4 regions of the Cupriavidus sp. FW305-46 genome follow, and region 4 is predicted to be linked to each of the others. Evidence: predicted binding sites of a transcription regulator. Region 4 holds the regulator's gene; each other region holds the start of a gene.

Region 1 (7,448 bases), on a different contig from region 4:
CGCCGGCGTGTTTGCCGCCGGCTTCCTGATGCGGCCCATTGGCGGCTGGCTGTTCGGCACCATCGCCGACCGCCATGGCCGCAAGAACTCGATGCTGATCTCGGTGATCATGATGTGTGCCGGCTCGCTGCTGATTGCCTGCTTGCCCACCTATGACAGCATCGGCAACTGGGCGCCGGCGCTGTTGCTGCTCGCGCGCCTGGTGCAGGGCGTGTCGGTCGGCGGCGAATACGGCACCACCGCCACCTATATGAGCGAGGTGGCGCTGCGCGGCCGGCGCGGCTTCTTCTCGTCGTTCCAGTATGTGACGCTGATCGGCGGCCAGTTGCTGGCAGTGCTGGTGGTGGTGATCCTGCAGCAGCTGCTGGACGAGTCCGAACTGAAGGCCTGGGGCTGGCGCATCCCGTTCGTGGTCGGCGCGGTCACCGCGGTGGTGGCGCTGTTCCTGCGCCGCACGCTGCACGAGACCTCGTCGGCAGCCACCCGCGGCAACAAGGAAGCCGGCAGCGTGGCCGCGCTGTTCCGCCACCACAAGGCCGCCTTCTTCACCGTGCTGGGCTATACCGCGGGCGGCTCGCTGATCTTCTACACCTTCACCACGTATATGCAGAAGTACCTGGTCAACACTGCCGGCATGTCGATCAAGACCGCCAGCTATGTGATGACGGGATGCCTGTTCCTGTACATGTGCATGCAGCCGGTGTTCGGCGCGCTCTCCGACCGCATCGGCCGGCGCACCAACATGCTGCTGTTCGGCGCGCTGGGTGCGCTCTGCACGGTGCCGATCCTGACCGCGCTGGGCACGGTCAGCAGCCCTGAGCTTGCCTTTGTGCTGATTGCCGTGGCGCTGGCCATCGTCAGCTTCTACACCTCGATCAGCGGCATCGTGAAGGCCGAGATGTTCCCGCCCGAGGTGCGCGCGCTGGGCGTGGGCCTGGCCTATGCCATCGCCAACGCGATCTTCGGCGGCTCGGCCGAGTATGTGGCGCTGGGCATGAAGACGCTAGGCCACGAGACCGCGTTCTACTGGTACGTGACGGCGATGATGGTGATTGCCTTCTTCGTCAGCCTGCGCCTGCCGCGCCAGGCCAGATACCTGCATCACGAGCATTGATGCGCACCCCGCGGTGCAATGCCGCGGGACGCCGCCAAGAGCATGGCAATATACGGGGCCGTAATCGCCCCCCTCTTTCATTGATCACCCCATGGACCTGAACGCCCTGCGCCTGTTCGTCGACATCGTCGATGCGGGCAACCTGAGCGCGGCCGCGCGCAAGCTCAAGATGACGCGCGCCAATGTCAGCTACCGGCTCAAGGCGCTCGAAGAAGAGCTGGGTGTGCAGCTGCTGCGCCGGACCACGCGCCATGTCGAGCCGACTCCGGTCGGTGCCGGCCTGTACGAGCACGGCCGCAACATCCTCGGCGAGGTGGCCGCCGCCAATGCACTGATCAGTAATATGGGCAAAAGCCTGAAGGGCCATGTGCGGCTCTCGGTGCCTACCGGGCTGGGCCATTCACTGCTGTCGCCGCTGCTGGTGCTGTTCAAGCAGCGCTATCCCGACATCACGCTCGACGTGGTCTTCGACAACCGTGTGCACAACCTGGTGTCCGAGGACGTCGAAGTGGCCCTGCGCATCATCTCCACCCCGCCGGATTCAGTGGTCGCCACCGAGATCGGCGAAGTCGACTGGATCGTGTGCGCGTCGCCAGCCTACCTCGCCGGCCACCTGGCGCCGCAAGCGCTGGCCGAGCTGCAGGGGCATGCGTTCGTGTGCGCGTCGCCCGAGGGGCAGAAGCTCAAGGCAACGGGCATCCGGCACAGTGGCGGCGGCGACGGCGGTGAGACCCGTGAGCAGGTGGTGCTGGAGCCAACGCTCACCTCCGAGAACTTTGCCTTCCTGAAAGAGGCGGTGCTGGCGGGCCTGGGCATCGGCATCTTCCCGATCTATGCGATCGGCGCGGAACTGGACAGCGGCGCCCTGGTGCCGCTGCTGTGCGACTACCGCATCAGCGTGTTCGGCAGCAAGCTCTACATGCTGACCATGCCCAACCGCTACCAGACGCTGGCCACGCGCTACCTGCTGAACTTCCTGAAGACCGAGCTGCAGGCAGTGTGGCCGCGGCTGCACCGCTAGCGGTGCCTTCGGCAGTGGTCGCCACGGACTATAGTAGGAGCACAAGGATAACCGTCGGCGCATCCGCACCTGAGGAGCTACCATGGCCCTGGCTAGCACGCTTGCAAGCTGCCTGAGCAGCAAGAACACCCAGTACGACATCATCCGCCACCCCTACACCCTCAGCAGCATGGCCACTGCCGAGGCAGCGCATGTTCCCGGGGACCGGCTGGCCAAGACGCTGTTGCTGGAGGATGACCGCGGCTATGTCGCTGCCGTGATTCCTTCAAGCCACCATCTGCACATGGCCGCCATCTGCGAACAGACCGGGCGCAATCTGGTGCTGGCGCATGAGGACGAGATCCGCGAGATCTTCAAGGATTGCGACCTCGGCGCGATCCCGCCGGTGGCGATGGCCTACGGCATGCAGACCTATGTGGACGACAGCCTGATGGCGCAGCCCGACGTGTATTTCGAAGGCGGTGACCACCAGGAACTGGTGCACATGAGCGGCGAGCAGTTCTCGAAGTTGATGTCGGACGCTGGGCACGGGCAGTTTTCGCGCCGCATGATGTAAGCGGCGCATTTTATTGGCCACTGAACGGCCGCCACGCGGTTGCGAACCCGCGTGGCGGCCGTTTTGCATGCTGGCGGGCGGGTGAGTGAGGCAGACGTTTCAGCCTTCAGGCAACGCCGGCACGCTGTCGTCCTTCAGGTCCACGCCCGAGCGGCCCAATGCCGCCGCGCCGCGCAGCAGGAAGGCCAGCCGGTCGGCGGCCTGCGCATACGGCAGGCCTTCGGGGCGCACGTTGGAGATGCAGTTGCGCTCGGCATCGGTGCGGCCCGTGCGCGGCGCATGGGTCAGGTAGATGCCAAGGCTGTCGGGAGAACTCAGGCCCGGCCGTTCGCCGATCAGCATCACCACCTGGCGCGCGCCCAGCAGCTCGCCGATCTCGTCGCCCAGCGCCACGCGCGACTGCTCGGCCACCACCACCGGGCCGATGCGCCATGTCGGCGGCAGGCGCGGGCGGGTGGCATCGAGCAATGGCAGCGCGTGCGTCTGCGTGGCCAGCGCGGACAGGCCGTCGGCAACCACGAACACCACATCGGGCGCCTCGCCAGGCCGTGCCGCGGCCAGCCGCGCGCGGCTGGCATCGTCCAGGCGCCGGCCCAGGTCGGGGCGCCGCAGGTAGTGCGCGCGGTCCGGCGCAGCGCTGTGCACGGCGAGGTTCTGTACCCCCGCCGCATCCAGCGCCGCGGTGACCGCGCCCACGTCCAGCGGCAGGTGCACCGCATCGCGCGCCTGCGCATGGGCCAGCCCGAAGGCCAGCACCGCATCGGTGGTCTGGCTGTGGCCGGTACGGCCCAGCGCTACACGCGCGCGCGTGAACTGGCGCAGGCGTTGCCACGGGTCGGCATCGGCGTTGGCGGGATCGGCGGGTGGCGGGCGTCTGTCCGTCATCGGCTGCACCTTACAGGCTGTGGGCCATCTGCAGCAGCGGCTGGCGCGCGGCGGGCTCGAGCAGCCTGCCGCTGGCATCGGCAATGCCCATGCGCTGCAGCCAGGCCTCGAACTCCGGCGCGGGGCGCAGCCCCAGCACCTCGCGCAGGTACAGCGCATCGTGGAACGAGGTGCTCTGGTAGTTCAGCATGATGTCGTCGGCGCCGGGCACGCCCATGATGAAATTGATGCCGGCCACGCCGAACAGCGTCAGCAGCGTGTCCATGTCGTCCTGGTCGGCCTCGGCATGGTTGGTGTAGCAGACGTCGCAGCCCATCGGCACCCCCATCAGCTTGCCGCAGAAGTGGTCTTCCAGACCGGCGCGAATGATCTGCTTGCCGTCGTACAGGTATTCGGGACCGATAAAGCCCACCACCGTATTGACCAGCAGCGGCGCGAACGCGCGCGCCACCGCGTAGGCGCGCGCCTCCATGGTCTGCTGGTCGACGCCGTGGTGCGCATTGGCCGACAGTGCGCTGCCCTGCCCGGTCTCGAAGTACATCAGGTTGTCGCCAACGGTGCCGCGCGCCAGCGCCTGCGCGGCGTCGTGCGCCTCGGCCAGCAGCGCCAGGCTGATGCCGAAGGCCGCGTTGGCGCGCTCGCTGCCGGCCACCGACTGGAACACCAGATCCACCGGCGCGCCCTGCCCGATCGCGCGCAGGGTATTGGTGACGTGGGTCAGCACGCAGGATTGCGTGGGGATGTCGAAGCGGCTGCGCAGCTCGTCGATCATGCGCAGCAGCGAGACGATGGCGCCCAGGTTGTCCGAAGCCGGGTTGACGCCGATGGTGGCATCGCCGCAGCCATAGAGCAGCCCGTCGATGATCGACGCGGCAATGCCCTTGGGATCGTCGGTCGGGTGGTTGGGCTGCAGCCGCACCGAGAGCCGGCCCGGCAGCCCCACCGTGCTGCGAAAGCGCGTCACCACCTGGCATTTGCGCGCCACCGCCACCAGGTCCTGGTTGCGCATCAGCTTGCTGACCGCGGCGGCCATCTCCGGGGTGATGCCCGGCGCCACCCGCGCCAGCGTGGCGCTGTCGGTTTCATGCAGCAGCAGCCAGTTGCGCAGGTCGCCCACGGTAGTGGCGCCGATGGCGGCAAAGGCCGCGCCATCATGCCGGTCCAGGATCAGGCGCGTGACCTCGTCGTCCTCGTACGGCACCAGCGCCTCGGTCAGGAACTGCTTGAGCGGCACCTCTGCCAGCGCCAGCCGCGCGGCCATCCGCTCCTGCTCGCTGGCCGCGGCAACGCCCGCCAGCGCGTCGCCGGAGCGCGCCGGGCTGGCCCGGGCCAGCAGCGTGCGCAGGTCGGCAAAGACGTGGCGGTGGGTGCCGATGGTGTGGGTGTAGGCCATGCGTTCCGTTCCTGGACTCTGGGGAAAACGATGACAGCGGTGCGCCGGGCGCCTTGCCGGGCGCGATTCCCCCTAATATAGACAGCCTTTGCGTGTGCCGTGATGCCAACATCGCCTCAGCGCACACGGCCTGACTCAGGAACAACATCTGGATCGGCGAGAATTCAGAATAAATTTTGAGCAATTTGCATGCCGGAGACCTCGATGAAAGACCCCGACCCGACCACCACCCCGCGCTTGCTGCCGGCCGCGTGGTACAGCGTCGGCACCGTCGCCTACCTGCTGACCGCCCTGGCGCTGTGGACCGTGCTCCACGCCAACCTGGTGGCGGCATTGCTGTCCGGGCTGCTGCTGTACTCGCTGGTGGACGTGCTGGCGCCGCGCCTGCAGCGCCTGCACCAGCGCCACGACGCCCTGGCCGTGGCCATCCTGTCGGCGCTGATCCTGCTGGGGCTGACGCTGGCGGGCTGGCTGCTGGTGCGCTTTGTCAGTGGCGAGGGCAATACCCTGGACGGGCTGCTCAACCATGTGGCCGACATCATCGACCGCTCGCGCGGGCAGATGCCGCCGTGGCTTAGCGATGCGCTGCCCAAGGGCGTGGACGAGCTGGCCAACACGCTGATCGAGACGCTGCGCGAGCATGCCGCGATGGCGCAGAAGCTGGGCGCCGAGGTGCTGCGCACGCTGGTGCATATCCTGATCGGGCTGGTGATCGGCGCGATGGTGGCGCTGTATCGCGCGGTGGTTCGGCCCAATCGCCGTCCGCTGGCCGCGGCGCTGGTGGCGCGCGCACGCGCGCTGCAGCAGGCGTTCTCGCAGTTCATCTTCGCGCAGATCCAGATCTCCACCATCAACACCGTGCTGACGGCGATCTACCTGCTGCTGGTGCTGCCGCTCTTTGGCGTGCACCTGCCGCTGACCAAGACGCTGGTGGTGATCACCTTCGTTGCCGGGCTGCTGCCGGTGCTGGGCAACCTGATTTCCAATACCGCCATCGTGGTGGCCTCCCTGTCGGTGTCGCTGCCGATCGCGGTGGCGTCGCTGGTGTTCCTGGTGGTGATCCACAAGCTGGAGTACTTCCTGAACGCGCGCATCATCGGTGCGCGCATCCAGGCCGCGGCGTGGGAACTGCTGATGGTGATGCTGCTGATGGAAACGCTGTTCGGCATCCCGGGCGTGATCGCCGGACCGATCTTCTATGCCTACCTGAAGCGGGAACTGGCCGGCGCCGGACTGATCTGAGTGCCGCAGCCGGCTCGCCGCGGCGCTGGTAGGACCAATACCTGCTCAGGCGCCGTCCTGCTCCACCCGGCTGCGCACGAAGTCGATATGGGTCTGCATGGCGGTGCGCGCCTCTTCCGGGCGCCGCGCGCAAATCGCATCGCACAGCGTGCGGTGCTGCAGCAGCAGCAGGTCTGACGCGCCGTCGTCCTGTTCGCGCAGGCCGGTGCCATTGATGGTGATGTGCTCGCGCAGCATGCCGATCACGCTGGTATGCAGGTGCAGGAACATGGTGTTGTGCGAGGCCTGGGCAATGGCGTCGTGCAGCTGCGCATCGGCATCGGCCTCTGCCTGCTTGTCGTCGGCGGCGCGCGCGCGTTCCAGCTCGGCCATCAGGGCGCGGATCCGCTTCACGTCAGCGGCATCCGCGCGCAGCGCCGCAAAATACGCGGTCGCGCCCTCCAGCACGCGGCGGAACTCCAGGATGTCGTCGCGCAGTGCGGGGTGGTCGGCCACCAGCTGGCCCCAGGGCGAGGCAATGCCGGCGCGCAGCTGGTCGGTGGCGTAGACCCCGGCACCGCGCCGGCTCTGCAGCAGGCCGCGCGCGGCGAGGCGCTGGATCGCCTCGCGCACGGTGTTGCGCGCGACCTCGTATTGCCCGGCCAGCACCCGCTCGGCCGGCAGCCGCGTGCCGGGCGGCCAGGTGCCGTCGAGCAGCGCGGTCTCGATCCGGCGCATGACCGACTCCACGCGCCCACGGGTGCGCCCGTGCCTTGCTGCCGCTGCCGTCATGCCGTGTGTCCTCGCTCCTGAGCTTGCGCGCGTCGTTGCGCAGATTGGTCCAACCAATTTGTACCGCCGCGCGGAAGCGGGAATTATGCGCCGAAACGTGCGACCCCAGCACGTCCGGAGCGAGACATGAAGGATCGTCAGTACCCCACCGGCCCTGCCCCCACGCAGGCCTACCTGTTTGCCACCTGCCTGGTCGACATGTTCGTGCCGCAGGCCGGCCTCGACGCCGTGCGGCTGCTTGAACGCGAAGGGCTCACCGTGCACTTCCCGCGCGGCCAGAGTTGCTGCGGCCAGCCCGCCTACAGCAGCGGCAACCCCGACGCGGCCCGTGCGGTGGCGCGCGCCCAACTCGACCTGTTCAGCCAGCCCTGGCCGGTGATCGTGCCATCGGGCTCGTGCGCGGGCATGATGCGCCACCACTGGCCGCAGCTCTTTGCCGACGATCCGGTGGCCGGCCCCAAGGCAC
Region 2 (7,448 bases), on a different contig from region 4:
TTGTCGAGCAGGAACGAGGCGTGGTGGAAGCGGTTCTTCTCCGGGTGGCGGATAAAGGCGATGTCGTGCGCCTTGTTGGAGCAGGTCAGGAAGGCGCCGATCAGCATTTCGCCGTCCGGCCCCGCCACCACCTGCTCGGCCAGCGAGAAGCCCAGCACTTCGCGGAACAGCCTGACCGTGCCGTCGACATCGTCGCCGTACAGCAGGCAGTGGTCGAAGCGGCTGGGCGCCATGCCGCGCAGGTCGTCCGGCCAGGGATCGGGGTTGAGGTCGCCGGTGTTGCAGCCGAGCTTGTCCTTGTCGGCGAACAACTCGATGGCATGGCCGGTCGGGATGGTGAAGCGAAAGCGCACGCCGGTGTGCGGATGCTCGCCGGCGGGGATCCACTGGCAATCGGCGGCCAGGCCGGATTGCTCCACCTCCCGCGCCAGCCGCTCCAGCGTGTGGCCGCTGTCGACGCGGAAGCCCATGTAGTCCATGCCCGGGCTGTCGGCCTCGCGCAGCACCACGCTGTGATGGTCATGCTCGTCCCAGGCCTTCAGGAACACCCGGCCCTGCGCATCGCGCGCGGTTTCGATCAAGCCGAGCACCTCGGTATAGTGTTTCAGCGCCGGCTCCAGCTCCAGCACGCGCAGGGCCACGTGCCCCGGTCGCAATACGCCTGTCAATGCCATGATGGGTCTCCTGGTGTGGTGGTGGCGTTGTGTGGGTGCCACCTTCTTTGCTTGTGCTTCGTTCGCTTGCTACCGGCCCTGCTCGCGCCGCCACTGCTTTTCCAGGCAGCGCTGCAGCAGGGCCACCGGCTGCAGCCGGATATCGCTGTCCGGATAGGTCTTGCAGGCCAGCACCAGTCCGTCGCGCTCCTCCGCTTCGGACAGGCAGGCCCGGCTGACCTTGCCGGCGTGGTAACGCCCGGCCTCGATGCGGACCTTGCACACGCCGCAGCCGCCGCCGCGGCAGCCGGCGGGAATGCCGCGCCGGCCCAGCACTTCCATGGCCCGCAGCAGGTTCTGCTCCGGTGCGCACGGATAACGCAGCCCGCTGCCGGCGATCTCGACGGTATGCATGGCGCGCCTCCCTCAGATCTTGAACAGCGGGCTGCGCGCGCTGTTCTGCGCATCGGCCGCGGACAGGAACTTCTCGGTGTGGATGTCCGCCTCGAACAGCCGCCCCTGCATCAGCGTGCGGATACACGCTTCGATCATCGGCGGCGGCCCGCACAGATAGGCTTTGTGGCCGCGGAAGTCAGCGTTGCCGTCCTCGTTCCCGTTCGCGTAGAGCTGGCGCAGCACATCGTGCACGTAGCCGCGCGCGCCGTTCCAGCCGCTGTCTGCGGGTTCGTCCGACAGCGCCGCCACGTAGCGGAAGTTGGGGTGGGCCTGCGCCAGCGCCTGGAACTCCGCGTCGTAATACAGCTCGCTGCGGTTGCGCGCGCCCTGCACCAGCGTGATCGGCAGGGTTTCGCCGGCGGCCAGCAGGTCCAGGATCATCGCGCGCGGGCTCGACAGGCCGGACCCGCCCGCCAGGAACAGCATCGGCACCTGCGCCGACTTGCGCACGAAGACGCGGCCATAGGGCGCCGAGAACGATAGTTCGTCGCCGACCGCCAGCTGGTCGTGCAGGTAGCCGGTGGCCTGCCCGTCCGGCACGCGCCGCACGTGCAGCTCGACCAGGTCGTCGCCCGGCGCGTTGGCCAGCGAGAACGCGCGCGGCTGGTCGCAGCCCGGCACGTTCAGGTTGACGTACTGACCGGCCTGGAAGGCCGTGCGTCCGCCATCCTTCACACGCAGCCAGATGCCCAGGATGGTGGGCGTCAGGGCGCGCGTCTCGACAACTTCGGCGCGATAGTCGGCCAGCGGCAGGCCCAGCGCATCGGCGTCTTCCTCGATGTCGGCCTCGATCACCAGGTCCGACTGCGCGGTCGCGCAGCAGGCCAGGCACTGGCCGTTGTCGCGCTCGAAATCCATCAGCGCGAAGCTGGAGGCCTCGCCCTGCTCGACCTCGCCGTCCACCACCTGCACCTTGCAGGTGGCGCACAGCCCGTGGCAGCAGGCATGGGGCAGCCACACGCCGTTGCGCAGGCACGCGTCCAGCACGGTCTGCCCGGGAGCGATGGGGATGGTCTGCCCGATCGGTTCAATCGTCAGCGAATACATCTTGGTCTCCTTCCGGTGGTGCGTTCGACCATGCGCCTCAGCTGCGGCTGCCGCCGATGCCGTCCAGCCCCGGCGTGCGGAAGCGGATCACGTCCTTGTGGCCCAGGCCGTTCTCTTCCAGCGAGCGGTCCAGGTCGGGCTGCCAGGGCTGGCCGCCGCGCAGCCACTGCACCTGGCCCCAGTCGATGCGGGCAAAGTCGGGGTGGTAGCCGTAGACGCCGGGCAGCACCTTGTCGACCACGTCGCGCAGCGGCATGGACGGCGGGAACGGGAAGCAATGCGGCGCGCAGAACAGCAGGTGGCCGTCCCAGCCGATATAGAGCAGCCGGTTGCCGTGGAACACGGCCTCGCGGTCGGCCGCCTCGAAGGCGTAGTCGCCGATGGATACGACGGGCATGGTTGTCTCCTTGTCTTGTGATGGGGGCCGCTTCAGGCGGCGTCCGCGGCAGGCCCGATGCCCTTCCACGCGTTCCAGTTGCGCTGGTCCTGCGAGCCCTCGAAGTCCAGGTTGTCAGCGCCCGGGTCCAGCCGGTACCACTTGAGCACGTCCTCCAGCGTGGCGCCGCCGCAGTTGCCCTGGTAGATCTGGTGCACCGGCAGCCAGGCCTGCGCGTACTTGGCGGGCTCGTCGTCGAAGATGTCTTTGCAGCCGTCCGAGCAGAAGTGGAACTTCATGCCGTGGTAGCTGCTCTCGCGGTAGCAGGTCTGGGTCGGGTCGTCCGGCTCCGAGAACACCATCGGGATCTGGCAGGTCTGGCACAGCATCGGCAGCGTGGCGTTGTAGAAGCGGTCGCCGGCCTGCTGGCGCTCCTGCCAGTGGTCCAGGCGCGGCTTGTAGTAGCGCTCGAAGGTCTGCGGATACTTCTCGGCCAGCCATGCCATCTCGTCGGCCTTGGGCACCCAGGTGTGGAAGCCGGCCGCGCCCGCGTAGTTGTAGAAGGTGGCCCAGGCCTCGTGCGTGATGCGGTCCTTGGTCTGGGTGGCCACTTCGTGGTACTTGGGCATGCGCAGGCCGTAGCGCTCCAGGTCCTTGAACAGCGCCCCGCCCGCCTGCTCGAAGTACATCTCCCAGGCCTCGGCCCACGACATCACGCGCTTGGGCAGCATGTAGTCCATCATCATGCCGACCAGCGTGAGCAGGCGGAAACCGCGCCAGAACCACTTGTCCAGCCACTTCTGCAGGATCGGGATATTGCCGGGATCCTGCTCGCACAGGAACTTGACCACTTCCAAACCAAGCGTCATGTGGCGCGACTCGTCGGACTGCGCGGAGAAGCCGAAGGTCACCGTGGCCATGTCGCCGTTGTAGGCGGCGCCCGACATGAACGGCATGAACAGCAGGTTGGTCAGCACATACTCGAACGAGAACGAGATCGCGGTGATGAACTCGAACGGCCCCGCGCTCATCGCGTCCTCGAAGTAGGACTTTGGCACCGACAGGTACCAGACCCGGTCGTGCATGTGGCGCCATTCGCCAAAGCCGTGGAAGTACTTGTTGTAGACCGACAGCGTGTGCAGCTGGGTCTGGGCATGGCGCAGCTCGTCGACCGACTGCATCTGCGCCGCCACGCGCGCGCCGGCGCCGCGGAAATGCCGGCCCAGGTGCGCGTAGCCGCGGTGGGCGGCGTATTCCAGCGGCGTCACGCCGGTCAGGAACAGCCGCAGCGCGTTCAGGTAGCGCGGATCGGATACGTTCAGGTGGCCGTTGTTCTGCACGAACGAGTCGATGATCGCGTACAGCTTGCGCTCCTTCTCCGACTGGTATTTCCAGTAGGCATCCATGGTCATGCGGAACGGGTCTTCCCATTTGTCCCAGTCGTGGATGCGGATGCCCTCGTACTTGTCGAACGGGAAGACCTTGTCCATCGGCTCGTAGGTCGTTTCCCAGGCCAGGTCCCGCGTCATCGAGGCGTACTTCTCGCGCAGGTTGAGCTTCTTGCGTGCGTCCATGATGTCTCCGTGATGTTCTCTATGCCGCTGCCGGGTCAGGCGTTCCAGCGCAGCGTGAAGGCGTCTTCGTCCTCGTCGATGTTTCCGCACAGCGAGATCAGGTTCAGGTGGATCTCCTGCAGGTCCCAGTCGCGGCCGAGCTTGCCGGCCACCAGTTCGCGCACGATGGTCAGGTGGCCGGGGGCGTCGATCTTGACCATGGCGGGGAACTGCGACACCAGCGCATGCGGGTTGGCTTCAGTGATGGCGTCGATGATGGGTCGGGTGTCGTCGTTGTTCTGCAGGGCGATGTAGACGTTGGCAGCGGTGGCTGACATGGCGTGTCTCCGTGGGGTTCGTTGTGGGCGGATCAGGCAGCCAGGCCGAGCTTGCCCAGGCGGACTTCGAACTGCTCGCGGCACAGCGCCACCATCTGCGCGCCGTCTTCGCCGGTGAGCGCATCGGCCACCGGCACCAGCGCCTGCGCCACCTCCGCGCAGGCGGCGCGCGCCCAGCCGGACAGCAGCACGCGGTTGGCATCGGACTCGGCCGCTGCGGCCTGGATCACGGCATCGACCCAGCGTGCGTGCTCGTCGCGCCAGTCGTTCATGAATTCGGTCAGCACCGCCAGCCCGGTGCCGCAGGCGCGCGCGATCACCGCGTCGGCATGCTGGTAGACCAGCGGGTAGAGCAGCCCGTCGAGCACCAGGTTCTGGGCGACGAAGGTCTCGAACCAGTCCCCGGTGACAAAGGTGTGCTCGACAAAGCGGCGCAGCGGCTGCCACGCGGCGCTCTCCAACCAGGCCACCCTGGCACGCTCCAGCGCCACGCCGGTATTGCCGTCCAGCAGCATGCCGATGCGCGACAGGTATTGGGCGATACCCAGGCGGTCCATCGCGCAATAGGTGCAGGCCTGCGTGATGGCCGTGCCCCAGCCATAGTCGGCGCAGTAGAAGTTGTTCATGTTGGCGCCCCACTCCACATGGCGCAGCGGCAGCAGGCCGGTGGCCAGGCGTTCCTGCCATTCGGCCGGCAGCGCCTGCAGCAGCCCGCGCTTCTCGACGAAGGCAAAGCTCTTTTCGGTGGCATCCTGCTGGCGCCCGCGCGCGGTCACGTAGGCGCCGTAGTAGAACTGGCGCGGGTCCTTCAGCGCGTACCAGTCCTGCATCACGATCGCCGTGCGGCGCTTGTCATACAGCGCGAAGCCGGGGTCCCAGGTGGGGCGGTAGTGGAAGTTCACCTCCGACTGCACGTCGTAGGTCGCCTCCTGGTAGCGCGACGCCGGCTTGTCGCCGAAGCGGCGCGCGACATGGCCGTAGGTCTGGCGCAGCGGCTGGATCTGCTGGGTCTTGATATCGACTTGCATCGCTTGGTCTCCTGTATCCCTTCTCTCTTTGTGATGCGGTGGCTGCGGCGTCAGTCGTCGGCTTGCGGCTGCGGCGCGGCTTCCAGCGGGGGCAGGAAGCGCACGCGGTTGACGCAGCAGAAGGCTTCGAACATCGGCTCCGGCATGATCAGTTCGACGTTGAGCTCCGGGTCGGCCACGCTGAAGGCGAACTGCACAAACCCTTCGGGGGTGCGGCCCTCGACCCGCACATAGCGCGGCGTGGCTTCGAACAGGGGAACCGACGGGGTGTTCATGGCGCGCTCCTTTGCGTTGGCTGGACGCAGGCCTTACTGCGAAGACCGTGCCAGCGAGCGCGAAGCGTTGTGGGACAAGGGTTGCGGGGAATTGGCGATGACGAGCGTGCGCGTTAACCCGGAAAGGTCCGCGCGAAACCTGTCGATGAATTGATGAAGCTGTCCGCAAGCCTTGATCAAATGATCAAAAGCCGCGCCGGGCGGGCGTTTGCGGGCAGCGAGCCAATGCGGATGGGATTGCCCTGCGGCGCAGCAGCGTGCCTGGGCAAGCTGGGTGAGAAGACTTGATCTGGCAGGGAAAAATCGCTGGCGCGGTGCAGCATCGGGCAACTTCGGGCCGATGCGCGGCCGGGCGGGGCTGCATCAAATGATCAAGGGGGGAAATGCGAGGAGCCGGGAGAAGCGGAGGAGATGGGTGGCGCAGGGGATCGTGTGGACGCGCTTGATCTACGCGGGTGTGCTCCCTCTCCCGCTTGCGGGAGAGGGAGCACACCCTCAGCATTTGAAGCTTGAAAGCGGCCTCAGTTACCGTTGCCGTGCCCGTTGCCCCCACGCGTGCCGCGCATCTTCCACCGATACGCCAGCTGCGGCCGCGTAATGCCCAGCAACCGCGCCGCCTGGCTCATATTGCCGTCGGCCCGCTGCATGGCCGCCTCCATCAGCACGGTCTCGACGTCGCCCAGCGCCAGCTGCTGCTCTGACATCTGGTCCAGCAGCGCATGGACCGCGGCTTCGCGCAGGTCTGGCAAGGTGCCGCCCGCGCCCAGCCGCGGCGCGGTATCCACCACCGGTGCCACGGTGCCCGGCAGGAACAGGTGGTCGGCGGTGATCTGGCCGCCCTGGCTGGCCAGGATCACGCCGCGCTCGATCACGTTCTCCAGTTCGCGCACGTTGCCGGGCCAGTCATAGTGGCGCAGCTCGGCCAGCGCGCGGTCGGTGATGCCGACGATGCGCTTGCCGTGGCGCGCGCCGTAGCGGGCCACGAAGCGCTCGGCCAGCGGCCGGATATCGTCCAAGCGCTCGCGCAGCGGCGGGATCGTGACCGGGTAGACATTGAGGCGGTAGTACAGGTCCTTGCGGAAAGTGCCCTGCTTCACGGCTTCGGCCAGGTCGACATTGGTGGCGGCCACCAGCCGCACGTCCACCTTGCGCGTGCCGGTGCCGCCCACGCGCTCGACCTCGCCCTCCTGCAGCACGCGCAGCAGCTTGGACTGGGCCGAGGCCGAGAGTTCGCCCAGTTCGTCCAGGAACAGGGTGCCGCCATGTGCACGCTCGAAGCGCCCGGGGCGCGACTGGCTGGCGCCGGTGAAGGCGCCCTTTTCCACGCCGAACAGCTCGGACTCGATCAGCTCATCGGGAATTGCCGCGCAGTTCACGGCAATGAAGGGCTTGTCGGCGCGCCCGCTCACGCTGTGCAGCGCCTGCGCGAACCGCTCCTTGCCCACGCCGGTCTCGCCCAGCAGCAGCACCGTCACGTTGCTGGCCGCGGCGCGTTGCAGCAGGCTCCAGGCGGCGCGAAAGCCTGGCGAGGTGCCGACCAGGTCGGCCGGCGTGGCCGGGGTGCCCTGCAGCGCGCGCAGGTGCTCGACCTCGCTCTGCAAGGCGATGATGGTTTCGATCACGGGATCGGGCTGGTACAGCGCCAGCGCCTGCGCGCCGTCTTCCCAGGCTTCCACCGGCTTGCCGATGATGCGGCAGTGCGGATGGCCGCAGGCGATGCAC
Region 3 (7,448 bases), on a different contig from region 4:
GAGTACCTGCTGGGCGAGTTGCGCAAGCGCGTCAAGGCCGAGCGCATCGAGACCGCCGAAGGCGTCAAGGCGGCGCTGCGCGAGCTGCTGACGCAGCTGCTGCGCCCGCTGGAAAAAACCATGGCGCTGGGCCGCGAGCAGCCGCTGGTGATGATGATCGCGGGCGTCAACGGCGCCGGCAAGACCACCAGCATCGGCAAGCTGTGCAAGCACTTCCAGCGCTATGACCAGAAGGTGCTGCTGGCCGCCGGCGATACCTTCCGCGCCGCCGCGCGCGAGCAACTGACGATCTGGGGCGAACGCAACAACGTCACCGTGGTGGCGCAGGAAAGCGGCGACCCGGCGGCGGTGATCTTCGACGCCGTCAATGCGGCCAAGGCGCGCGGCATCGACATCGTCATGGCCGACACCGCCGGCCGCCTGCCGACGCAGCTGCACCTGATGGAAGAGCTCAGGAAGGTCAAGCGCGTGATCAGCAAGGCCATGTCGAGCGCGCCGCACGAGGTGCTGCTGGTGATCGACGCCAATACCGGCCAGAACGCCCTGCAGCAAACCCGCGCCTTCGACGACGCGCTGGGCCTGACCGGCCTGATCGTGACCAAGCTCGACGGCACCGCCAAGGGCGGCATCCTGGCGGCGATCGCGCGCCAGCGCCCGGTGCCGGTTTATTTCATTGGCGTGGGCGAGAAGGTGGAGGACCTGCAGCCGTTCAAGGCGGATGAGTTCGCCGAAGCGCTGCTGGGGTAAGGCCCGGCAACCCGTGCAAAGCAAAAACGCCCCGGCAGTGCCGGGGCGTTTTGCCTTGCAGGCCTGCGAACGCTTATTCCGCGTCAGGCTGCGCCTTCGGCTCCGCCTTCTGGAAAGCAGGCAGCTCCATGCAGGTTTCATAGATCCTGGCGATCGCCGGGTAGCGGGCCAGGTCGATATTGAAGCGCTGCGCGTTGAATACCTGCGGCACCAGGCAGATATCGGCCAGCGTGGGCGTATCGCCAAAGCAGAAGCGCCCGGCCTTGCCGCCGCGCTCCAGGTTGGCCTGCAGCGACGCAAAGCCCAGCTCGATCCAGTGGTGGTACCACGCGTCCTTGACCTCGTCGGTCACGCCCACGGTGTGCTTCAGGTACTTCAGCACGCGCAGGTTGTTCAGCGGGTGGATCTCGCACGCGATCTCCTGGGCCAGTCCGCGCACATAGGCGCGGTCCAGCGCCGTGCCGGGCAGCAGCTTCGGCTCGGGATGGACCTCGTCCAGGTATTCGACGATGGCCAGCGATTGCTGCAGCACGTGCTCGCCGTCGGCGAGCGCCGGCACCAGGCCGTCGGGATTCACGGCGCGAAACTCCGGCTTGAGCTGCTGGCCGCCTTCCTTCAGCAGGTGCACCGGCACATAGTCATACGACAGCCCCTTGAGTTCCAGCGCAATGCGCACGCGGAATGAGGCCGAACTGCGGAAATAGCTGTAAAGCTTTAGCATCGGATCAGACTACCTTGATGGTGAGATCGCCCACGCCGCCGACGTGGCACTGCATGACATCGCCCTTGACCACCGGGCCCACGCCTTCGGGCGTGCCGCTGAAGATCAGGTCGCCCGGCTGCAGCTCGAACAGCTTCGACAGGTACGACACCATCTCCGGCACCGACCAGATCAGGTCGGACAGGTCGCCGCGCTGCCTCTCCACGCCGTTGACCGCCAGCGTCACCGCGCCCTTCTCCGGATGGCCGATGGCCGAGACCGGCACGATCGGGCCGATCGGCGCGGACTGGTCGAAGGCCTTGCCGGTCTCCCAGGGGCGGCCGGTCTTCTTCGATTCGTTCTGCAGGTCGCGGCGGGTCATGTCCAGGCCCACGGCGTAGCCGAACACGTGGCCGGCTGCCTGGTCGACCGGGATGTCCCGTCCGCCCTTGCCGATCGCCACCACCAGCTCCACTTCATAGTGGCAGTTGCTGGTGCCCGGCGGGTACGGGAAGGCACCTTCGGTGCCGTCGGCGACGTAGCTGACCGCGTCGGACGGCTTGCAGAAGAAGAACGGCGGCTCGCGGTCGGGGTCCGAGCCCATTTCACGGGCGTGGGCAGCATAGTTGCGGCCGACGCAGTACACGCGCCGGACCGGGAAACTAGCATTGCTGCCGCGCACCGGCACGCCAACGGGCGCGGCCGGGGCGAACACGAATTCGGTCATGCATCTCTCCAGATTGTTCTGATCGGTGCTGCGGCGCGGGTGGGCAGGATTGCAGGATGCAGCCATGCGCGGCGTCGCCAGCAGACGCCCCGGCGCAGCAGGGCAACAGGATACACCGCGAGAGTTGGCTCTGCGTACGACCGCATACAATGAATCCAGGCATCCTCGCAGCGCCAGCGCACCGGACTGGCGCAGGTACCGGATACTTGCCCGGCGCGAATCTTGCATGGCGCACTGCAACAGAGCCTAGCCATGACACGACGCCACCCGCCCCCATCGCCCACCGCTGCTGCACCTGCCCCGCCCACTGCCGGCGGCCGGGTGTTGCGGATCCTGCTCGTGCGCGACCCGCATGACGCCGACCCGCTGAACGTCGAAACCATCCGCGGCGGGCTGGTCAGCGCGGGCTTTACCGAGATCCAGATCGTCGACGCCGACCTGCGCCTGCCGGATGTGATCACGGCCACCCAGCCCGACATGCTGATCATCGCGTCCGAATCCGCCGCGCGCGACACCATCGAGCATGTCTGCGTCTCGACCCAGCATGCGCCACGTCCGATCGTGCTGTTCACCGACAACGACGACAGCCAGCGCATCAAGGCAGCGCTGACGGCGGGGATCACCGCCTATATCGTCGACGGCCTGCGCGCCGAGCGCGTCAAGACCGTGCTCGACGTGGCCTACGCGCGCTTCGAACTGGACCAGCAGCTGCGCGCCGAGCTCGATGCCACCCGGCTCAAGCTGGCCGAGCGCAAAGTGGTCGAGCGCGCCAAGGGGCTGCTGATGCAGGCGCGCGGCCTCAGCGAGGACGAGGCCTACAAGCGCCTGCGCAGCATGGCGATGGAGCGCGGCCTGAAGCTGGTGGACGCGGCCCAGCGCGTGATCGACGTGATGGGCTGAGCCGCTCCCGCCTGCCAGCCGTGGTGCGCTGCCGCACGCGACTGGTGCAATGCACGCTCCTGGCGCTGCCGCGCTGCTCCACCTCCCTCCTATGCTCCCCCGAATGTGGCGGCGGCCAGCGCGCGCGCACCGCATCCGATCATTACCTCCCGATCCGTCACAAATCCGCCCTCGAATGCTGCACTGCACAGGCTGGCACACGCCTTGCGTTATGCAGGTATCGGCCAACGGCGGCCGACCAACAATTTCGGCGGACACGGCCAACGCGGGCTGCGTCACGCCACGGACAACGGCGTCCCTGCGCCGCACCGGTCTTCTGGCGAAGCCGGTCGCGGAGGGGACGCCTTTTTTCTTGGAGCCATGCAATGCCCTCTCGCCTCAGGATTGCCAAGCCGCTGCACGCAGCCGTCCACGTTCCCGACGCGGCTGCCGACGCCGTGCCGGCCAGCAGCGGCCGCCGCCGCGCGCTGGCCACCATCGCCGGCGCCAGCGTGATGACGCTGGTCGATCCGCTGGTGCGCGCCGGTGCGTGGGCAGCGGGCTCGGACGCGCCCGAGAAGGCCGACGTGCGCATCGGCTTTATCCCGCTGACCGACTGCGCCTCGGTGGTGATGGCCGCCACGCTCGGGCTGGACAAGAAATACGGCATCAAGATCACGCCGACCAAGGAAGCCTCATGGGCCGGCGTGCGCGACAAGCTGGTCAACGGCGAGCTGGACGCGGCGCACGTGCTGTACGGCCTGATCTACGGCGTGCAGCTGGGCATCGGCGGCCCGAAGAAGGACATGGCCGTGCTGATGAACCTGAACCACAACGGCCAGGCCATCACGCTGTCGTCCAAGCTCGCCGAGAAAGGCGTCAAGGACGGCGCCAGCCTGAAGGCGCTGATGATGAAGGAGAAGCGCGACTACACCTTCGCCCAGACCTTCCCCACCGGCACGCACGCGATGTGGCTGTACTACTGGCTGGCGGCCAACGGCATCAACCCGATGCAGGACGCCAAGGCCATCACGGTGCCGCCGCCGCAGATGGTGGCCAATATGCGCGTGGGCAATATGGATGGCTTCTGCGTGGGCGAGCCCTGGGGCGCGCGCGCCATCGCCGACAAGATCGGCTTCACCGCAGAGACCACGCAGGCCATCTGGAAGAGCCACCCCGAGAAGACCCTGGGCACCACCGCGGAGTTCGTGCAGAAATACCCCAACACCGCGCGCGCGATGGTGGCCGCGGTGCTGGAGGCATCGAAGTTCATCGATGCGTCGACCTCCAACCGCCGCAAGACCGCCGAGACCATTGCCGCCAAGTCCTACGTCAACACCGACATGGACATCATCCTGGACCGCATGCTGGGCCGCTACACCAACGGCCTGGGCAAGACCTGGGACGACCCCGACGCGATGAAGTTCTACCAGGACGGCAGCGCCAACTACCCGTACCTGTCAGACGGCATGTGGTTCCTGACCCAGCACAAGCGCTGGGGCCTGCTGAAGGAACATCCGGACTATCTCGCCGTGGCCAGGCAGGTCAACCGCATCGACGTCTACAAGCAGGCCGCCGCCGCCGCGCAGGTGCCGCTGCCCAAGAGCGACATGCGCAGCGCCAAGCTGATCGACGGCGTGGTCTGGGACGGCAAGGACCCCAAGGCCTACGGCGACGGTTTCAAGATCAAGGCCTGACGCAAGCCTTCCCCCACTGATCCGCAGTGCCCCTGACGAAAGGAGCCAGACGTGAATGCCATAGCCCACCCCACGCCCGATGGTGCAACCGTAGCCGCCAGCGCCGACCCCGACACCAAGGAGCGGGCGCGCCGGCGCGAGCAGGAAATCGCCGCGCAGGCACGGCGCTCGCAACGCCGCGAGGCGGTCGCCGCGCTGGTGCTCAAGGCCGTGCCACCGGCACTGGGCTTTGCCCTGTTCGTGCTGGCCTGGCACGGCATCGCCACGATGATCCCGGCCATCCCCACGCCGCAGGCCACATGGAACGCCGCGGTGCCGCTGTTTGCCGACCCGTTCTACCGCAACGGGCCCAATGACCAGGGCATCGGCTGGAACGTGCTGGCATCGCTGGCGCGCGTCGCGGCGGGCTTCGGCCTGGCCGCGCTGGTCGGCATCCCGGCCGGCTTCCTGATCGGGCGCTTCGCCTTCCTGAACGCGATGACCGCGCCGGTGATCAGCCTGCTGCGGCCGGTCTCGCCGCTGGCGTGGCTGCCGATCGGCCTGCTGCTGTTCAAGGCCGCCAACCCGGCCGCGATCTGGGCGATCTTCATCTGCTCGATCTGGCCGATGGTGATCAACACCGCGGTCGGCGTCACGCGCGTGCCGCAGGACTACCTGAACGTGGCGCGCGTGCTGGACCTGTCGGAATGGAAGGTGTTCACGCGGGTGCTGTTCCCCGCGGTGCTGCCCTACATGTTGACCGGCGTGCGGCTGTCGATCGGCACCGCGTGGCTGGTGATCGTCGCGGCCGAGATGCTGACCGGCGGCACCGGCATCGGCTTCTGGCTGTGGGACGAATGGAACAACCTGAAGGTCGAGCACATCGTGATCGCGATCTTCGTGATCGGCATCATCGGGCTGCTGCTGGAGCACGCGCTGCTGGCGCTGGCCCGGCGCTTCAGCTACGGCACCAACTGACACGCGGGGAGAATCGCCATGGACAAGTTCGTCAGCATCGAAAACGTCGGCCAGACCTTCAAGACCCGCAAGGGCCCGTTCGTCGCCCTGCGCGATATCAACCTGCATATCGCCGAGGGCGAGTTCATCACGCTGATCGGCCATTCAGGCTGTGGCAAGTCCACGCTGCTGAACCTGGTCGCGGGACTGGCCACGCCCACCACCGGCGCGCTGATCTGCGCCGGGCGCGAGATCGCCGGGCCGGGGCCGGAGCGCGCGGTGGTGTTCCAGAACCATTCGCTGCTGCCGTGGCTGACGTGCTTCGAGAACGTCTACCTGGGCGTGGAGCGCGTCTTCGCCGCCAGCGAGAGCAAGCCGCAGCTCAAGGCGCGCACGCACGACACGCTGGCGCTGGTGGGCCTGACGCACGCCGAGAACAAGTACCCGCATGAGATCTCCGGCGGCATGAAGCAGCGCGTGGGCATTGCCCGCGCGCTGGCGATGGCGCCCAAGGTGCTGCTGATGGACGAGCCCTTCGGCGCGCTCGATGCGCTCACGCGCGCGCACCTGCAGGACGAGCTGATCAAGATCGTGGCGCGCACCCGCAGCACCGTGGTGATGGTGACCCACGATGTCGACGAGGCCGTGCTGCTGGCCGACCGCATCGTCATGATGACCAACGGTCCGGCCGCGACCATCGGCGAGATCCTGAAGGTGGAGCTGCCGCGTCCGCGCGACCGCGTCGCGCTGGCCGACGACAAGGGCTACCACGCCTGCCGCACCGCGGTGCTGGACTTCCTCTACCGCAAGCAGCGCAACCCGGCGCTGCAGGAAGCCGCGTAGTGCCCGCCGGCCGCGTGCGGGTGGGCGGCCCTATGTGGCACAGGCGGCGATGGGCGCGGCGGCCTGGCTCCGCTATCATGAACCCAGAACAGACTACCCCCACGCCGCCATGACCACGCCAGCCACGTCCTTCCCTGCTGCCCGCTATATCAAGGAGATCGGCCGCGGCGTCAACGGCGCGCGGGCGCTGCCGCGCGAAGACGCGCAGGCCCTGTTCGACGCCATGCTGGCCGGGCGCGTCTCGGACCTGGAGCTTGGCGCCATCCTGATGGCCTACCGCATCAAGGGCGAGGCCCCGCACGAGCTGGCCGGCATGCTGGAAGCCGCCCATGCGCACTGCCAGCCGCTGCCGGCGCCGCCTGACCGGCAGGTGGTGGTGATCCCCAGCTACAACGGCGCGCGCAAGCAACCCAACCTGGTGCCGCTGCTGGCGCTGCTGCTGGCGCGCGAAGATGTCCCCGTGCTGGTGCACGGCACGCGCCTGTTCAATGGCCGCGTGACCAGCATGACGCTGTTCGAGGCGCTGGGCGTGCCCTTGTGCGCGACTACCGGCGAGGCCTCGGCACGGCTGCGCGAGGGCAGCGACCTCGGGCCGCTGGCGGTGCTGCCGGTGGATGTGCTGTCGCCCGGGCTGTCGCAGCTGCTGGAGCGGCGCACCGTGATCGGCCTGCGCAATTCGGCGCACACGGTGGCCAAGATGCTGCAGCCGGTGGGCGAGCATTCGCCCGCGGAAGGGTTGCGCCTGTACAGCTACACCCACCCCGAATACCGCGAGACGCTGACCGACTACTTCTCGCATGAACCCGCCAACGTGCTGCTGGCACGCGGCACCGAGGGCGAAGTGGTGGCCGATGCGCGCCGCACCAGCCGCATCGACTGGCTGCACGAGGGGCACCAGCAGACGCTGGTCGATCCGGCC
Region 4 (7,448 bases):
GGTTCCGGCACGGTGGGCTGGTCCGGCCGGGCCACTTCCTCGCCGCTTTCGATCAGGCAAACGCCAAAGGGCGTGTTGTCGCGCAGGCAGTTGCGCACCATGTCGACATAGCGCGCCTCGAACACGCGCAATGGCAGCCGTCCACCGGGAAACAGCACGGTGTGCAACGGGAACAGCGGCAGGTTGTCGAGCGTCCGCGGCGGATCTTCTGATCCCGTGGGACGGTAGAGGTCGGTCGAGGACATGCAGTGCCAGCTTGGGTATCGCGCAGCAATGGGCCAGCCGGCCAACGCGGCGCGCAGATGCCAGTTGGCAGTCCCGCCTGCGTCAGCCCGCCGGTGCGAGCTCTCGGTGTCTTACCAGCACATTACCATGCGCCCGGAAGTAGTTGGCAAGCCTTTCCGCAATATAGACCGAGCGATGCTGGCCGCCGGTGCAGCCGATCGCGACGGTCAGGTAGCTGCGGTTGTCGGCAATGAAGCTTGGCAGCCACTTTTCCACGTAGGCGCGGATATCCTCGGCCATTGCCAGCACCATCGGCTGGGCCTGCAGGAAGTCGATCACCGGCGTGTCGCGCCCCGTCAGCGGGCGCAAGGCCAGGTCGTAATAGGGGTTGGGCAGCGAGCGCACGTCGAACACCATGTCCGCATCGCTGGGCACGCCGTGCTTGAAGCCGAACGACTCGAACAGCAGCGTCAGCCGCTGGCTGTCGTCGCGGATCAGCTCCTTGATCCAGCTGCGCAGCGTATTGGTGCGCACATTGCTGGTGTCGATGCGGTGCGCGGCCTCGGCCAGCGGGCTCAGCAGCGCGCGCTCCATCTCGATCGCTTCCATCAGCGCGGTGTCGTTGAAGGCGGGTTCACCGCCCGGGCCCGGCACGCCGTCGGTACGGACCGAGAGCGGGTGGCGGCGGCGCGTCTCGGAGTAGCGCTGCACCAGTGCATCGGTGCTGGCGGTCAGGAACACCACCTCGACCTGGTGCTCCGCGGCCAGCGCGCGCACGGTGTCGGGCAACTGGTCGAGCGACTCGCGGCTGCGGATGTCAGTGGCGACGCCCAGGTGCGTATAGCCCTGGCTGTCGAGATAGCGGGTCAGTTCCGGGATGAACTGAGCCGGCAGGTTGTCCACGCAGTAGTAGCCTGCGTCTTCGAGCACGTTCAGTGCGACGGACTTGCCGGAACCGGATATGCCGGTGATGAGGATGATGCGCATAGCACCTGAAGCATAGCATCACGTGATGAAGGCGTCATGACACCACGCGCAAAAGCAAGCATGGCGAACCTCGCGGTTCGCCATGCTTTTGGCGTCAGCTTGCTGAGCTGGTTGCGGCTCAGGCTGCCTTGGACAGGCATTCCTTCATGTAGGCCTTGTATTCGTCGCCCTTCTTGCCCTTGCCCGACTTGCTGCAGGAGGCCATTTTCTCCTGCTGGGTCTTGGATGCGCCCTTGGACAGGCATTCCTTCATGAACGCCTTGCGTTCGTCGCCCTTCTTGCCGGCGGCTTGCGTATTGCAGGCCTTCATCTTGTCCTGCTGGGAATTGGCTGCGGGCTTGTCCGGGTTAGCCGGGGTGGCAGGCGTGGCAGGCATGGCTGGTGTTGCCGGGGCGGTGGCCGCTGGCTTGGCTGGCGTGGCGGGGGTTGCCGGCGTGGCAGTGGTCTGCGCAAATGCGCTGGCGGCGATCATCGGGGTGACCAGCGCGCACATCGCGATCAGTTTCTTCATGCTTGCTCTCCTGGGTGTGGAAAACTTCATGGCCGCGCGCCATTGCCGGCGTTGCAGCTTCCGTAACGGGCGCGATGCCCATTACAGCACAAAACGGAGCATGCCTGAAGAACGTTGACGTTCTGCGTCAACGTCGTTGTAAGCAAATGAAAACGCTGGCGCTCAGAGCAGGCGGCCCTGGCCGCGCGAAACCGCATCGGCCTGCATCGCGGCGCGCTGCCGGTCCATGAAGTCGCGCAGCGTATCGATGCCGCGCAGGCGCAGGATGGTGTTGCGCACCGCGGCCTCGACCAGCACGGCCAGGTTGCGCCCGGCCGCCACCTGGATCTTGACCATGTGGATCGGCAGGCCCAGCACGTCGAGGTATTGCGAATCGAGCGGCAGCCGCTCGAACTCGCCGTCATTGCGACGCACCAGCTGCACCACCAGCTTGATCTTCATCTTCCGGCGCACCGCGGTCTCACCGAAGATGGTCTTGATGTCGAGCAGGCCCAGGCCGCGTACTTCAAGCAGGTTCTGCAGCAGCGGCGGGCAGCGGCCTTCGATGAAATCCGGCCCCAGGCGCACGAAGTCTACGGCATCGTCGGCTACCAGCCCGTGGCCGCGCGAGATCAGTTCCAGGCCCAGTTCGCTCTTGCCCAGGCCCGATTCGCCCATGATCAGCACGCCCATGCCCAGGATGTCGAGGAATACCCCGTGCATGGTCACGCGCGGCGCGGAGATACGCGACAGGTACAGGCGCAGGTGGTCGATCACCGCGGCCGACGACACCGGCGTGGTGAACAGCGGCGTGGACGAGCGCGTGCAGCGCAGTTCCAGGTCGGGCGGCGGCTCCATGCCGTCGGCGATCACCAGGAAGGGCGGCTCCAGCAGGATCAGCTCGCCCATCTGGCGCTTGCGGGTCTCGTCGTCGAGCCGCTGGTAATAAGTGATCTCGGGCTTGCCGAGCACCTGGATGCGGTTGGGGTGGATCAGGTTCAGGTGGCCCACCAGGTCGGCGGCGGAGGTGGCTTCGCGGGCGAACTCCACGTCGAAGGCGCGGTCCGCACCTTCCAGGCCGGCCACCCACGAGAGTTTGATGTCGGCTGCGTTGTCGTCGAAGATGGACTGGGAGGTGACGCCGGTGAGTTCCATGCGGTATGACTGGTGGGGCGGTTTGCGAAGCGCCTCGGCGCCTGCCCGGTCTGGTGCCGGCCCGCTTGAGGGGTCAGGGGATCAGGGATGCCATGCGATCAGCAACTGATGGACGGCATCGGGCGTGGGCAGCGTGGCCAGCCCTTCACGCATGTCGCGGTCGGAAAGCAGTTGCGCGATTTCGGACAGGATTTCCAGGTGCTGCTGCGTAGCCTGTTCGGGCACCAGCAGGAAGATCAGCAGCGATACCGGCTTGCCATCGGGAGATTCGAACGGAATTGGTTCGGCCAGGCGCATGAACGCGGCCAGCGGCTGCTTCAGGCCCTTGATGCGGCCGTGCGGGATTGCCACGCCGGCGCCCAGGCCGGTGGATCCAAGCGACTCGCGCGCGAACAGGTTGTCCGTCACGATGGCGCGCGCCACACCATGGTTGTTCTCGAAGAGGAGCCCGGCCTGCTCGAACACACGCTTCTTGCTGGTGACGCTGACGTCGAGGGTGATGTTGCCGGGTGGCAGCAATTTGGCCAAACGATTCATGGGCGATGCGCAGGATTTCAGTTAGCGGGCGGACCGCCCCGCCGGGCAGTGGGCTGGCTCCGGCCTGCCGTTGGCCTGGCCGGAGGCGTCCGGCCCATTATAGAGCAGCGACTACTCCCGCATTGTGCAGCGCAACGGGGCAAGCCGGTGCAGAACGATACATGGTGATGCAATCGTGCCTCCGCGGCGGGGAGCCGGTGCACCGGTGCGGGGCACGGCCAGGATTCCCTCTCTTTGTATGGCGCAGCATACACCTTGGCGCAGCGCTTGCGAACACCCTTGCTCATTCGGGTGAAAAGCATTGGCTCCGGCGCCACAGCCGGGCCGCGCCGCCAGTGCGGGCGCGGCATGCCGGCGGCAACCGGGAACGCGAGGGCGCAAAAAAGCCGCGCTTCATGGCGCGGCTTGCCTGTTCAATCCTGATTCAGCAGCCCGCTGCGGGGCTGCCGGGCACGGTCATTGCTGCATTTGCGCTGCGGCCATCTGGTACTTGACCGCTTCGCGGTCGTGGCCTTGCACGCGATCCTTGTAGCGGATCACCTGACGGTCCAGCTTGTCGACGAGTGCGTCGATCGCTGCATACAGGTCTTCGTGATGCGCTTCGACAAAGATGTCCTTGCCCTTGAGATGTAGATTGATTTCCGCGTACTGACGCCGGTCCTTTTCCTTATGGTTGTCGACAGAGAGCAGCACACTAACGCCAATGACTTGATCGAAATGCCTGACGATTCGCTCCAGCTTCGTTTCCACGTACTCACGCAGAGGGGGCGTGATGTCCAGGTGGTGTCCACTGATCTTGAAGTTCATAGCGCTTCTCCTTCTGAAAGAGCCTCACCAGGCAGGCGGTGGGCTCGGCTACAAAGACTTGCGGAGATTGACTGCGGGGATCTTCAGGGCTTCGCGATACTTGGCAACGGTGCGGCGTGCGACAACGAAGCCTTGTTCGCCCAGCAGTTCGGCAATGCGACTGTCGGAAAGGGGATTCCTCGGGTCTTCGGCTCCTATCAGTTGCTTGATCAAGGCGCGGATGGCCGTTGATGAAGCCGCGCCACCGGTTTCGGTGGACACGTGGCTGCCGAAGAAGTACTTCAGTTCGAAAGTACCCATCGGCGTTGCCATATATTTATTGGTCGTCACCCGGGAGATGGTTGACTCGTGTAAACCCAGTGTATCGGCAATCTCCCGCAAAACCAAGGGGCGCATGGCGATTTCGCCGTGGCTGAAAAAGTTCTTTTGACGCTCGACAATGGCCTGCGAGACACGCAGGATTGTGTCGAACCTCTGCTGGATGTTCTTGATCAGCCAGCGCGCCTCCTGCAGCTTCTGCTGCAGCCCGGCGGTGCCGGACTCACCCTTCGCGCCACGCAGGATTTGTGCATACATGTCATTGATGCGCAGCCTCGGCATCACATCCGGATTGAGCTGCGCGATCCAGCCGCCGCCACCCTTGCGCACGAACACGTCCGGCACCACGAAGTCCGCCTCCGGGCGGCTGTATGCATGGCCGGGGTAGGGCGCCAGCGAGCGGATCAGTTCGTGTGCGGACTTCAGCGCCGCTTCATCGACCTGCAGCGCCTTCTTCAGCCGCGTGTAGTCGCGTACTGCGAGCAACTCCAGGTGGTTGGTCACGATGTTCAGGGCCAGTTCGCGCTGCGGGTGCGTCAGGCGCCGCAACTGCAGGGCCAGGCACTCGGCGGCGTTGCGCGCGCCCACGCCGGGCGGGTCGAAGCTCTGCAGCAGCGTGAGGATGGCGTGGACTTCCTCGATCTCGAACTCGAGTTCTTCCGGCAACTCCGTGCAGATCTCCTCAAGCGATGCGCTCAGGTAGCCATCATCGTCGAGTGATTCGATCAGGAAGATGGCCAGGCCCTTGTCGCGCGCGGAGATCTTCAGCGGCGTGAGCTGTTCCATCAGGTACTCGCGCAGCGTGGGCTCGGCTTCACGCAGCTGCATCGGCGTTTTTTCATCCTCGTCGCCCTGGGGGCGGCGGGCAAAGTCGTCCAGGCTCCAGTCGCCGCTGCCATAGTCGTCGCCGTTGCCGCTGTCGCCATAGCTGTCGTCGTCAGCCGCGCCATCGGCGCGGGCCTCGCCATTGCCCTGCGGCTCTGCCGGCGCGGGCGCCGGTGCGCTCTGCAGGTTGACCGAGCCGTCGGCCGCAACGCGCAGCGGGCTTTCGATCCAGTCGTTCTCACGTTCGAGCAGAGGGTTTTCCGTCAGCGCCTGTTCGACCTCTTGCTGCAGTTCCAGCGTGGAAAGCTGCAGCAGCCGGATCGACTGCTGCAGTTGCGGGGTCAGGGCCAGATGCTGGGAAAGGCGGAGCTGTAGCGACGGTTTCATGCGACCTATTCTATGCGCATCTTTCCGTTGTTGGAACGGAAATTGCTATCGCTTATGCGGTCTGATCGCTGCTGGCTGTGGCAGGCCCACGTGCGCCCGCGAATAGGCCTGCCGCTCCATGGCAGGCCGCTGCATCACATGCGGAAGTTCTCGCCCAGGTAGACGCGCCGCACTGCGTCATTGGCGATGATTTCCTCGGGCTGGCCCGCGGCCAGCACCGTGCCTTCGCTGATGATGTAGGCGTGGTCGCAGATGCCGAGCGTCTCGCGCACGTTGTGGTCGGTGATCAGCACGCCGATATTGCGCGCCTTGAGGAAGCTGACGATGCGCTGGATCTCGCCCACGGCGATCGGGTCCACGCCGGCGAAGGGTTCGTCCAGCAGGATGAAGCGCGGCGACGACGCCAGCGCGCGCGCGATTTCCACGCGGCGGCGCTCGCCGCCCGACAGCGACAGCGCCGGGTTGTTGCGCAGGTGCGCGATCTGCAGGTCGTCGAGCAGCGAATCGAGGCGGCGCTCGATCTCGGCCTTGGCCAGCGGCTTGCCCTTGTCCAGCTGCAGCTCCAGCACCGCGCGGATGTTCTCTTCGACGTTGAGCTTGCGGAATACCGAGGCTTCCTGCGGCAGGTACGACAGCCCCATGCGCGCGCGCTCGTGGATCGGCAGGCCGCTGATGTGGTCGCCGTCGAGCACGATATCGCCTTCGTCCAGCGCCACCAGGCCCACGATCATGTAGAACGACGTGGTCTTGCCCGCGCCGTTGGGCCCGAGCAGGCCGACCACCTCGCCGCTCTTCACGTCGAGCGAGACGTCCTTGACCACCGTGCGCGAGCCATAGCGCTTCTTCAGGTGGCGCACGACCAGGGTGCTGCCGCCGGCAAGGACGGTGGAGGCTTCGACGGAAGGCTTGTCGGCGATGGTTGCGGTATCGGTCATTGGCACAGTCTGGCGTTCAGGCGTTTCCGGCGCCGGCCGCATGCGATGCACGCAGCCGGCGCCAGGCGTCAGGGTTTGTTGGCAGGCGCGGGCGCTGGCTTCAGGTCCAGCGGCGAGCCGCTGCTGCCCGTGGCGCCGGCCTTCTGGTCCTGGCGCGGCGACAGCACCGCGCGTACGCGGCCGGACGGATTGGCGGCCGCGGCGTCGCCGCTGCCGCCGCCGGCAGCCGTGTAGAACTCCTTGCGGCTGTCGTAGGTCAGCACCGCGCCGCGGATCTCGTCGACCTGCTTGGCGCCCTGCAGGCGCGCCATGCGGGCATTGCCGATCAGCTTGGAGTACTCCTGCTTGCCGTCGTACTCGATGCGGTCGCCCCAGCCGTCGATGTATTCGTCGACGCCTTCGCGCTTCTGCCGGATGTAGGCCTGCTTGCCCGGCTTGGCGGTGGCCACCGCGAACTGGTAGCCCTCGGGATCGGTGCGCAGTTCGGCGGCGTCGGACTTCAGGATCATGGTGCCCTTGGTCAGCACCACGTTGCCGGTCAGCGTATAGATCTGCTTGACGTCGTCGTAGCTGGCGTTGTCCGCCTCCAGCACCATCGGCTTGTCGCGGTCCGCGCGCTCGGCCAGGGCGGGCTGGGCCAGCAGGCCGAAGGCCATGGCCAGGGCGAGCAGGGCCGGGGCGGTGCGTCGACGGGACGATGTCGTCAGGGAAGCAGTCATGTTGGCAGGGTTGCTTGAGGGCGTCTGGGTACGTTGGTGCGGGTTGGTGCGGCCCCCGGGCCG

The links. The regulator sigma-54, encoded in region 4, starts transcription at its own class of promoters, with help from an activator protein. The targets are predictions, from matches to a motif close to TGGCANGNAANCTGCTTT.
Region 1: a site for sigma-54 is predicted at 5,147-5,164, ahead of AC3WON_RS28910 (ethanolamine ammonia-lyase subunit EutB). Genes of this name have one in related genera too.
Region 2: a site for sigma-54 is predicted at 5,762-5,779, ahead of AC3WON_RS13450 (phenol hydroxylase subunit). Genes of this name have one in related genera too.
Region 3: a site for sigma-54 is predicted at 2,386-2,403, ahead of AC3WON_RS21010 (ANTAR domain-containing response regulator). Genes of this name have one in related genera too.

Annotation. Positions count from the first base shown of each region.
Region 1 covers NZ_JBYSZI010000090.1:9,856-17,303, reverse strand. The annotation lists gene AC3WON_RS28930 (MFS family transporter) at 1-1,114, shown strand, start outside; gene AC3WON_RS28925 (LysR family transcriptional regulator) at 1,206-2,135, shown strand; gene AC3WON_RS28920 (aminoacyl-tRNA deacylase) at 2,218-2,691, shown strand; gene eutC (ethanolamine ammonia-lyase subunit EutC) at 2,791-3,576, opposite strand; gene AC3WON_RS28910 (ethanolamine ammonia-lyase subunit EutB) at 3,587-4,969, opposite strand; gene AC3WON_RS28905 (AI-2E family transporter) at 5,174-6,211, shown strand; gene AC3WON_RS28900 (FadR/GntR family transcriptional regulator) at 6,257-6,982, opposite strand; gene AC3WON_RS28895 ((Fe-S)-binding protein) at 7,109-7,448, shown strand, end outside.
Region 2 covers NZ_JBYSZI010000023.1:37,400-44,847, reverse strand. The annotation lists gene AC3WON_RS13485 (catechol 2,3-dioxygenase) at 1-674, opposite strand, end outside; gene AC3WON_RS13480 (2Fe-2S iron-sulfur cluster binding domain-containing protein) at 744-1,067, opposite strand; gene AC3WON_RS13475 (NADH:ubiquinone reductase (Na(+)-transporting) subunit F) at 1,080-2,156, opposite strand; gene AC3WON_RS13470 (phenol hydroxylase subunit P4) at 2,194-2,553, opposite strand; gene AC3WON_RS13465 (aromatic/alkene/methane monooxygenase hydroxylase/oxygenase subunit alpha) at 2,586-4,106, opposite strand; gene AC3WON_RS13460 (MmoB/DmpM family protein) at 4,142-4,423, opposite strand; gene AC3WON_RS13455 (aromatic/alkene monooxygenase hydroxylase subunit beta) at 4,456-5,451, opposite strand; gene AC3WON_RS13450 (phenol hydroxylase subunit) at 5,502-5,726, opposite strand; gene poxR (phenol degradation transcriptional regulator PoxR) at 6,248-7,448, opposite strand, start outside.
Region 3 covers NZ_JBYSZI010000045.1:247-7,694, forward strand. The annotation lists partial or broken gene ftsY (signal recognition particle-docking protein FtsY) at 1-747, shown strand, start outside; gene maiA (maleylacetoacetate isomerase) at 821-1,468, opposite strand; gene AC3WON_RS21005 (fumarylacetoacetate hydrolase family protein) at 1,473-2,174, opposite strand; gene AC3WON_RS21010 (ANTAR domain-containing response regulator) at 2,427-3,074, shown strand; gene AC3WON_RS21015 (CmpA/NrtA family ABC transporter substrate-binding protein) at 3,440-4,750, shown strand; gene ntrB (nitrate ABC transporter permease) at 4,802-5,707, shown strand; gene AC3WON_RS21025 (ABC transporter ATP-binding protein) at 5,726-6,529, shown strand; gene ybiB (DNA-binding protein YbiB) at 6,639-7,448, shown strand, end outside.
Region 4 covers NZ_JBYSZI010000040.1:1,616-9,063, forward strand. The annotation lists gene AC3WON_RS19520 (LON peptidase substrate-binding domain-containing protein) at 1-245, opposite strand, end outside; gene rapZ (RNase adapter RapZ) at 328-1,212, opposite strand; gene AC3WON_RS19530 (PsiF family protein) at 1,331-1,723, opposite strand; gene hprK (HPr(Ser) kinase/phosphatase) at 1,886-2,857, opposite strand; gene ptsN (PTS IIA-like nitrogen regulatory protein PtsN) at 2,939-3,394, opposite strand; gene hpf (ribosome hibernation-promoting factor, HPF/YfiA family) at 3,851-4,201, opposite strand; gene AC3WON_RS19550 (RNA polymerase factor sigma-54) at 4,250-5,731, opposite strand; gene lptB (LPS export ABC transporter ATP-binding protein) at 5,866-6,666, opposite strand; gene lptA (lipopolysaccharide transport periplasmic protein LptA) at 6,735-7,385, opposite strand.